Draconibacterium halophilum: one gene and its partner. Each later gene encodes a partner of the first gene's protein in a complex. Links are inferred from orthologs where the notes say so. Each region holds a gene or a part of one and is shown on either strand. Other genes may lie near its edges.

Evidence for each region.
Region 2: the proteins of metK (region 1) and groL are in contact, whole or in part, in a cryo-EM structure (PDB 8P4O), measured with the Escherichia coli proteins. The link is inferred for Draconibacterium halophilum from one-to-one orthologs.

The regions. Positions count from the first base shown.
Region 1 is NZ_CP048409.1:608,952-614,657, reverse strand. What follows is about bases 1,503-4,501. They hold metK (methionine adenosyltransferase), read left to right. Parts: upstream 1,503-2,374; coding sequence 2,375-3,628; downstream 3,629-4,501. Other genes in these bases: G0Q07_RS02270 (alpha/beta hydrolase), read right to left, coding at 3,968-4,501; G0Q07_RS02285 (glycosyltransferase family 2 protein), read left to right, coding at 1,503-2,154. Outside these bases: ispG ((E)-4-hydroxy-3-methylbut-2-enyl-diphosphate synthase), read right to left, coding at 1-136; gliding motility-associated ABC transporter ATP-binding subunit GldA, read left to right, coding at 225-1,130; more of G0Q07_RS02285, read left to right, coding at 1,159-1,502; more of G0Q07_RS02270, read right to left, coding at 4,502-4,828; G0Q07_RS02265 (hypothetical protein), read left to right, coding at 5,247-5,693. UniProt on the Escherichia coli protein: Catalyzes the formation of S-adenosylmethionine (AdoMet) from methionine and ATP.
Region 2 is NZ_CP048409.1:4,498,165-4,502,606, forward strand. What follows is about bases 1-2,862. They hold groL (chaperonin GroEL), read right to left. Parts: upstream 2,323-2,862; coding sequence 679-2,322; downstream 1-678. Other genes in these bases: gdhA (NADP-specific glutamate dehydrogenase), read right to left, coding at 1-77; G0Q07_RS18355 (co-chaperone GroES), read right to left, coding at 2,347-2,625. In the rest of the region: G0Q07_RS18360 (hypothetical protein), read left to right, coding at 2,989-3,567; G0Q07_RS18365 (hypothetical protein), read left to right, coding at 3,762-4,253; preprotein translocase subunit SecG, read right to left, coding at 4,333-4,442.

The DNA.
Region 1 (5,706 bases):
TGTTGGTATCGGTCATTGTTTGGATGCGGATGGGATTATTGCTACCGACAGGAACTCCCCCGATATTTACTTCTGCAGTTTCTTGTCGTTGATAGCGGGTTAAATCTTTAATATAGTTGAAATTACGATCCTTCATCGATTAATCTGTTAAGCTGAGTTGCAAATTTAAGCTAATGCTTCTAAAATAAAAAGAATAGTCTATTTTTGTTTTGTATTCTATTTATATGATAGTTGAAACAAGGAATATCACGAAATTGTTTGGGAAACAGAAAGCACTCGACTCGATTAGTTTTACTGTTAACAAAGGCGAACTGGTAGGTTTTTTGGGTCCGAATGGCGCCGGAAAATCAACCACCATGAAAATCATTACCGGTTTTCTGCCACAAGATAAAGGCGACATTTTGATTGATGGGCAAAAAGTATCGGGGCAAAACCTCGAATACAAAAAGCAAATTGGCTATTTACCCGAACACAATCCGCTGTATACCGACCTTTATGTGAAAGAATTTTTGGAGATAACAGCGGGATTCTACCACCTGAAAAATAAGAAACAACGTGTTTCAGAAATGATCGAGTTAACCGGACTTGGAATTGAGCAGCACAAAAAAATACGTGCCCTCTCAAAAGGCTATCGCCAGCGTGTGGGCTTGGCACAAGCATTAATTCACGATCCGTCGATATTGATTATGGATGAACCAACAACCGGCCTCGACCCCAACCAGCTGGAAGAGATTCGGGCACTGATACGCGAGATCAGCAAAGAGAAAACGGTAATTCTGTCGTCGCATATTATGCAAGAAGTGGAAGCCGTGTGCAACCGCGTGCTTATTATCAACAAAGGAAAAATTGTTGCGGATGGCGATATTAAGGATGTAAAAGCCGGAATCAATATCCAAAACCAGGTTGTTATTGCCGGGTTTAAAGAAAAGGTCTCGGAAGAACAGCTAGTACAAATACCCGGCGTAAACAGCGTTACCATAAATGAATTGGGCTGGGAAATTGAAGCCGGAAGTGCAGCAGATATCCGTCAGCACATTTTTCAGTTTGCCGTTGATAATAAGCTCACATTGCTTACCCTTTTTGAAAAACAACAAAACCTCGAGAACGTGTTCCATCAGCTTACACGGTAAATCAATTCGTACAACAACGGCACTATAAATGCATCCTGAAGTTTCAGTAATACTACCCTTTTTTAACGCCGAACTCTCCTTACAGCGTGCCATCGACAGTGTTTTGCAACAAAGTTTTACCACGTTCGAACTGCTTTTGATAAACAACAACAGCACCGTCAAAAGCGAAGAAATTGCAAAACAGGCTGCGCAAAACGATTCGCATATAGTTTTACTAAACGAGAAAACACCCGGGGTAGCCAATGCCATGAATTGCGGATTAAAAAACGCCCGTGGCCGGTTTATTTCCCGAATGGATGCCGATGATGTCGCTCATCCCGAAAAACTACAGAAACAATACAACTACCTCGAAAATAATCCGTCAGTCGATTTTGTGGGCAGCGAAGTTGAATATGTTCCACACATTGAAGAGAATAAAGGTTTTCGGCGATTTGTAGATTGGGTGAATTCGTTTCATACTCCTGAAGAAATTAAACTAAAGCAGTTTATTGAGATTCCGGTAATTAACCCGACCATATTTTTTCGTCGGCAGTTATTTGAGAAATATGGTGGCTGCCGCGACGGCAATTTCCCCGAAGATTACGAAATGCAATTGCGCTACCTGAGCCACGGAGCAATAATGGCTAAACTGCCCGAAAAGTTGCTGGAGTGGCACGACTACTCCACCCGGCTAACCCGCACTGATAAGCGATATTCTACCGAAGCTTTTTTTCAAACCAAAGCCGTTTATTTTAAACAGTGGTCGAAGAAAAACAATCCGTTTCACCCCAACATTTGGATTTGGGGAGCCGGTCGTAAAACCCGCCAACGGAGCGCTTTCCTTCAAGAACACGGGCTGAATATTGAGGGTTATATCGACATAAAAAAAACCAAACCCGATGCTATTTTTTATAAAGAACTTCCCCAACCCGGGAAGCTGTTTATTGTGTCGATGGTAACCAACACCGGTGCCGGAGAAAAAATCAGAGAATTCCTCCATCAAAGAAATTATTGTGAGGGGAAAGATTTTATTTTGATGGGCTAATATGCTCAATCTCGTTATTAAGAACAATTTTAAACAAGTTCTTTTTTATTCAAAATAAACCTATTACATTTGTTGCCGCTACGTGGAAAGATTTGAGATTGATTGCAACCACAGGAAAAAAACGCTAAAACAATCGCATTTTTCAATATCAATCGAACATCCCACAGTTTTATATTTAATGTTTAATGTGCTGATTAAATTCAGTTTAAAATGGGATTTTATGAATTATTTATTTACAAGCGAATCAGTATCGGAAGGCCACCCGGATAAGGTAGCCGACCAAATTTCAGACGCACTACTCGACCAGATACTGGCTTTTGATGCCAACTCGAAAGTGGCTATCGAAACCCTGGTAACAACCGGGCAGGTTGTTGTTGCCGGCGAGGTAAAATCGCAGGCTTATGTTGATGTGCAGGAAGTTACCCGAAACGTAATTAACCAAATTGGTTACACTAAAGCGGCGTATCGTTTTGATGGCGATTCATGCGGCGTATTAACGGCCATTCACGAACAAAGCGACGATATTAACCGCGGTGTTGACCGTGAAGAAAAAACCGAACAGGGTGCGGGCGATCAGGGAATGATGTTTGGATACGCCTGTAAAGACACCGAAAATTTTATGCCCTTAACACTCGACCTGTCGCACAAAATTTTGCAAGAACTGGCTGTTATCCGTCGCGAAGGAGAAGTGATGACTTATTTGCGCCCGGATTCAAAATCGCAGGTAACTGTTGAATACAACGACTCCAACGAGCCGGTGAAAGTGCATACAATCGTAGTATCGACACAACACGATGAGTTTGATGCCGACGAACCAATGCTGGCAAAAATTAAGGAGGATGTGATCAACATTCTTATTCCGCGTGTTAAAGCTCAATTATCAGAAAATGTTCAGGCTTTATTTAGCGACGACATTATTTATCACGTTAATCCAACGGGTAAATTTGTTATTGGCGGGCCACACGGCGATACCGGGTTAACAGGCCGAAAAATTATTGTTGACACTTACGGCGGACGCGGAGCCCACGGTGGTGGTGCCTTCTCGGGAAAAGACCCGTCGAAAGTTGACCGCTCGGCAGCTTATGCATCGCGCCATATTGCCAAAAACCTAGTGGCTGCAGGTGTTGCCGACGAGATTCTTGTACAATTGGCTTATGCTATTGGTGTTGCCCAGCCGGTAGGTGTTTTTGTAAATACTTACGGTCGTTCGAATGTAAGGGTAAGCGACGGCGAAATTGCTGAAAAAGTAAAAGCTATTTTCGATCTTCGCCCGGCAGCCATTGAGGAACGATTAAAACTGCGCAACCCGATTTACCAGGACACTGCTGCTTATGGCCACATGGGGCGTGAACCCCAAACCGTAACAAAAACTTTTGAATCGCCATACAGTGGGAAGGTTACCAGGGAGTTGGAGTTATTCACCTGGGAGAAACTCGATTTTGTTGACCAGATTAAAGAAACTTTCGGATTATAGTTCCGAGGGTGAGTATTAATATACGCCTAAAGGACGGTACTTGTGCCGTCCTTTTTTTTACTCAAAATTTTGCATAGATGTTGCAGTTTCAAAAAAAGGTATTATATTTGCATCCGCGTTCAGAGAGACATTTCATTTGAAATAAAAATATATTGCGGGATGGAGCAGTTGGTAGCTCGTTGGGCTCATAACCCAAAGGTCGTAGGTTCGAGTCCTGCTCCCGCTACTCAGATAAGCCAGAGGAATTTTTCTTCTGGCTTTTTTTTAGTTAAAATCCACCTGACATGTATACGGTTTGCAGGATCACATGGAATTCCTAAGTTTTTTACCAGAGTAGTATTAATGTTGGTGGAAAGTATTGGAAACAAAACCTAAAACAACCGGTAGCGATTCGCGCCAATAAGTCCAGTTATGTGCTCCATCGCGCACACGATATTCGTGTGGAATATTTCTTTTTTTAAGTTGAATATGAACTAATGAATTTCCCTCGTATAAAAAGTCATCGTCACCACAATCAATAAACCATTTTACCGATTCTAATTCTTTCTCAGGTTTCGTTTTAACCATTTCAAGAACGCTGTAGTTTTCAAACCATTCATCTTTTTGTTGATTGGTAGCTTCAGCCATGCCACGGCGTTTCAATTGATTATCAACATCTTCTCGGGTTAACGGCCCCGTTGAAGCACTTAATGGGCAAGCCGATGAAAACAAATCAGGTCGGTGTAATGCATAATAAAAGGTGCCACCACCTCCCATTGAAAGTCCTGAAATTGCCCGGTAACGCTTTTCTTTTCTTATACGATATTTCTCCTCTACATGTGGCATTAGTTCATCAAAAAAGAAATCTTCATAGCGCCAACCATTGGGTGTATTGGTGTAGCCCATTTGCTTGGTATCAGCATCGGGCATAACCACAATCATTGCAGTGGCAAGGCCTTCTGCTATCGCTTTATCGGCAATGTGCTTAATCTCTCCAAATTGCACCCACCCGGTGTGGTTGTCGGTAGCACCATGCAGCAGATAAAGCACTGGGTAACTCCTTTCAGAGGTCTCGTAATCGGCTGGCAAGTAAATAGCGTAGTTACGCTCCATGCCCAAAATTTCGCTTTTTACCTTGAGGTTATCCAATACTTTTCCTCCTTGGGCGAAGCTTAAAAACGAAAAAATGGTGAATATTAAAAGTAAATTAAGTTCTTTCATTGTTTTTTGGAATCATAATTCTTGTTTAAAACTATTATTTTAAATCGTACCCACCTATAAAAATGCACTTAATTCTTTTTACTGATCCTCAAACCGCCTATTATAAAACAACCACAAATGATGTGGAAGTATGCGGTTAAACTGTATTTGACGCATACAGAGGCAAGGACAATAAAAATTTTGTGATGTATCCCGGAAACTTTTATGGCTTCATTTTGAGGCTTCGCATGAATTAAGCCTCTTTCATAGGCATCACATCTAAGAAAAGGACAAATATTTGAATAAAATCTAGTCTAATTCTGTCTTTACCATCCTTACAAAATACCAATCTGTCGATAAAATCGCACGGTTCTTCTATTACATTTTCGCAACCGCTGTTTTGCACTTAGATTTGAATCAAATTAAAAAAGCAAAAGTCATGAAAACAAAAATTAAACAAGTAACAGCAGCAACAGTAATCGTTCTTTCTTTAATGGTATTTGGAATAAATGCAACAGCAACAAAACTTACAGTTTGCGAGACTGTTGACTCATCACTTCAGTTGGAAGACTGGATGACAGATGAAACAATTTGGAGCACTGCAAATAAAAATGCATTCGTTCAGGAAACAGATGCAAGCATGGAAATTGAAGACTGGATGACAAACGATGAAATCAGGAATGAAAATTACAGTTTCGTGACAGAAACGGAAAGCTGTCTTGAGATCGAAAACTGGATGATCAGCAAGAATACCTGTCTGGTAGTTGAAAAAGCAATTGAACCGGCATTGCCACTTGAAAACTGGATGATCGATGCGGGAAACCGGGATGTTAATGATTCGATGAAAGGATCGGAACTGGCATTTGAAATTCCAACGACAGAGTAAGCCTGTTGCAAAA
Region 2 (4,442 bases), 3.9 Mb from region 1 along the record:
ACTGCCTGGTGAAATTCATTTTCCCCCGGAGTTCTGTGCTCCAAATTCGCGATGAATTCATTTATATCTGTTTTCATACGATTAAAATTGTTTAATTATGAAGCATCGTATGCAACTCGCACTGTAACTATAAATATTAATGTGACGAATCTACATGCTCGTTTCATAAGGTTAAAAATTAGATGACATCCAAAGTATGGCTGCCTAATTAAAAATCATATTCTTTTATGAACTTTTGCAATCAATAAATTATTGTTTGGCAAAGGTAGAGAAGTAAAAAAATAAATAACAAGCTTTTCTAAAGATTTGCACACACTTATTAAACGCTGACTACCAACCTCTTACAGCCCAGTAAAAAGATGTTAAAAAACACTCTGTGACGGAAGTCAGTATTCCAGACAGCATTCACTGAATAACCTCAAAAACAGGCAATTGTAAGTATTTATACACTCAAAGTATAAATTCTTAATTGTTGTATTTCAGAAACTTAATAGCTTGTTATTTAATAGTTGATTTTTCTATCAAAGTATTAAAAAGCATAGTTCGGTTTCAACCAAAACTTAAAATCTTTGGTTTGGCGGCAATTCTTTTATAAAACAGGAGTGCAGATTTTGAGCCAAAAAAAAGCCCTTCTCAAAAAGAGAAGAGCTTTCTATATCATTTATTCTGAGCTGATTTTTACATCATGCCGCCCATGCCGCCCATTCCTGGACCACCACCCATTGGAGGCATAGCAGGAGCATCTTCTTTTTCTTCAACAATTACTGTTTCAGTAGTTAAGAACATACCGGCAATTGAAGCAGCGTTTTCAAGTGCAACACGAGTTACTTTTGCAGGGTCGATAACACCAACTTCGTAAAGCTTCTGGTATTCATCAGTACGGGCATTGTAACCGTAATCGCCTTCGCCGTCTTTCACATTCTGAACAACTACAGCACCTTCTTTGCCAGCGTTAGCTACAATCTGACGCAGTGGCTCTTCAATGGCACGTTTAACGATTTCAACACCTGTTGTTTCGTCGTCGTTGTCGCCTTTTACATTTTCCAATGCAGCAATTGCACGAACGAAAGCAACACCACCACCAGGAACAATTCCTTCTTCAACAGCAGCACGAGTTGCGTGCAACGCATCGTCAACGCGATCTTTTTTCTCTTTCATTTCCACTTCTGAAGCTGCACCAACATAGATAACAGCAACACCACCGGCTAACTTAGCCAAACGCTCTTGCAGTTTTTCTTTGTCGTAATCAGAAGTTGTAGTTCCCATCTGAGTTTTGATCTGGTTAACACGGGCAGCAATAGCTTTTTTTGCACCGGCACCGTTAACAACAGTTGTATTTTCCTTATCAACAGTAATTTTTTCGCACTGACCCAACATATCAATTGTAGCCTGCTCCAGTTTCATACCTTTTTCTTCGGTAATAACTGTACCACCTGTCAGGATGGCAATGTCTTCCAACATTTCTTTTCTGCGATCGCCAAAACCAGGAGCTTTAACAGCACATACTTTCAACGAACCGCGCAAACGGTTAACAACCAAAGTTGCCAATGCTTCGCCATCAACATCTTCTGAAATGATCATCAACGGACGACCACTCTGAGCTGTTGCTTCCAATACCGGAAGAAGGTCTTTCATTGTACTAATCTTCTTGTCGTAGATCAAAATATATGGATTCTCCAATTCTGCAACCATTTTTTCAGCGTCGGTTACAAAATATGGAGAAAGGTAACCACGGTCGAATTGCATACCTTCAACAACGTCAACGTAAGTATCAGTTCCTTTTGATTCTTCGATTGTGATAACACCTTCTTTGTGTACTTTTTTCATCGCCTCGGCGATTAATGATCCGATAACACTATCGTTGTTTGCTGAAACTTTTGCAACCGATTCGATTTTTGCATAATCATCGCCAATAGTTTGAGCCTGGTCAGCAATACTTTCCACAACAGCCTTTACAGCTTTGTCGATACCGCGTTTCAGATCCATTGGGTTAGCACCTGCAGTTACGTTTTTCAAACCAACGTTAATGATCGATTGTGCCAAAACAGTTGCCGTAGTAGTACCATCACCAGCGTCGTCGCCGGTTTTCGAAGCTACTTCTTTAACCATTTGCGCACCCATATTTTCATATGCATCACTCAAATCAATTTCTTTTGCAACTGTTACACCGTCTTTAGTAATTTGTGGTGCACCAAATTTTTTCTCGATTACCACATTACGACCTTTTGGTCCTAAAGTAACTTTTACAGCGTTAGCCAATTGGTCTACACCGCTCTTAAGCAAATCGCGTGCTTCAATATCGAATTTAATTTCTTTAGCCATCTTTATGATTTTTACTTTTTGAAATTAGTTAATGTATAAAACGTCAGACTGCGACATCAACAAATAGTCTACTCCATCAATGTTCAACTCGGTACCTGAATACCTACCGTAAAAAACAATGTCACCAGCTTTTAATTCCATTGGCTCATCTTTTTTATCAGCACCTACTAATACAACAGTACCAACCTGTGGTTTTTCCTTTGCTGAATCAGGGATTATGATTCCACTCACTGTTTTTTCTTCTGCTTCCTGAGCTTGAACCAGGATCTTTCCAGCAAGAATTTTACCTTTTAAATCTGCCATTTTGTTTTCGTTTTTTATGATTAAATATTTTTTTCGTTTTAACGCACTTTCAGTATCATATTTTATGCCAATTAATAAATTGTAACGTAGTATTAAAAAACAAAGACAAAATTACATCGAGAAGTTTTCGATTGCCCCCAAGAAACAACAATAAGCCCTGACTTACTGGACCTTATACAATTGTCAGATTTTATGACATGGTGGCAGAACAATGATGGGATTTTCTGTTTTTAACACCTATAAATACCAATATGTCTTTTTATTCGCCCTTTCGCAACTATAACTTTACTTTTATCGTATTTATTAAAGTGAGAAAACACGAGCCAAAGTACCCTGTGGTAGTAACAATTAAAACAAGAAGCCATGAAACTCAAGAATTTATTTCTAATTGGGGTACTATTTCTATCTCTGCCAGCCTGCCACGAAGCAGATACAGACTACCTCACAGAAACCACGCTGATCGTCGATATCCCGACAAAATCCTATTTTGCAGAAGGTAACCAAACACCACAAACTTATCGCTTCAATGGTGTTGGAGTTTTTTGTCTGGGTTATAGCAATGAAATCAAAGAGTGTCCCGGAGATGTTGTTCAGATTAATCCGGGCGAGGGCTCTACCATTTCGTTTGACGCCCTGCAAAGCAACGAAACTATTGAAGAACTCCAACTCATCATCTCGTACAAAACACAAGGCGATGCCGTGTATCAACAAATCCAATCGATAGATTTATTGCAGGATGGAAGTTTCTTGAATAGTAATACGCACACATTGGTTTTGGATAATGTTCTGTCTCCACTAATCAATCAGCTGAACGAAAATCCACATTATTATATTTCGATCGAGATAAAGGGAATGGCGAACTTTAATCTTTCATCAACCGCTCAATTGAATGTTCCCTTAATTATCGAAAGTGAATACCACTCACCGCGGTTTACCTTATAAAAATCGTGGTTAATTAATAATTCTACTGGCAAATAGCCTGGCATTCGATACAATTAAAGCGAAGAATGCCCGGCCATTAACCATTTTGGTTCTTCCATTATGGAAATTAGCCAACTTTAATAAAACATACTTACGTATTGACTTTCAATACCATTTTTTGTACATTTAAGGCAAATACACCAAACAATAACACAATGCAGTCAAAAAAAACAATGGCCAACCACAGTTTCGACATGCTTACCGAGTCGAGTGAGTTTATGAATTTAGTTTTAGATAATATTACGAATTGTGTTCTTCTGCTCGACAAAGACATGAGGTTACAGGCATTTAATAAGGCACTAAAAACAATTTTCTCTAACAAAGCCGACGAGGATCTTTTATACATGCGTTGTGGCGAAGCAATCGGATGTGCCTATCAGATTGAAGAAGCAAAAGATTGCGGAAAAACTTCAAAATGCTGCACTTGTGAATTAAGGCTGGCAGCTTTTGATTCATATCTGAACAACAGTATCATATATAAAAAACATATCCGACGCCCTTTTTTTACCCAAAATGGGGAACGCGAAATGAAAGACCTTCAATTTTCAACCCGGCAATTCTACTTCAGAAAAGAGAAGTATATCATTCTTATTATTGATGATATTACAGGAAAAGTCCCACCATCAAATGTACCCGAAGAAAAATAATAGTGAGAATTGAAAAACTGACCATAAAAAAAGCCGTTCAAAATTGAACGGCTTTTCTATATATCATTTTTATGAAATCCTAATTTTCACCACCTTCATCTTCCGCAGCCGGAGTTTCTTCAGTTGCAGCCGGAGGCGTTGTTGGGAATGTTGGCACCTGAGTAGGATCAACAGCTGTTTCAATCTGCT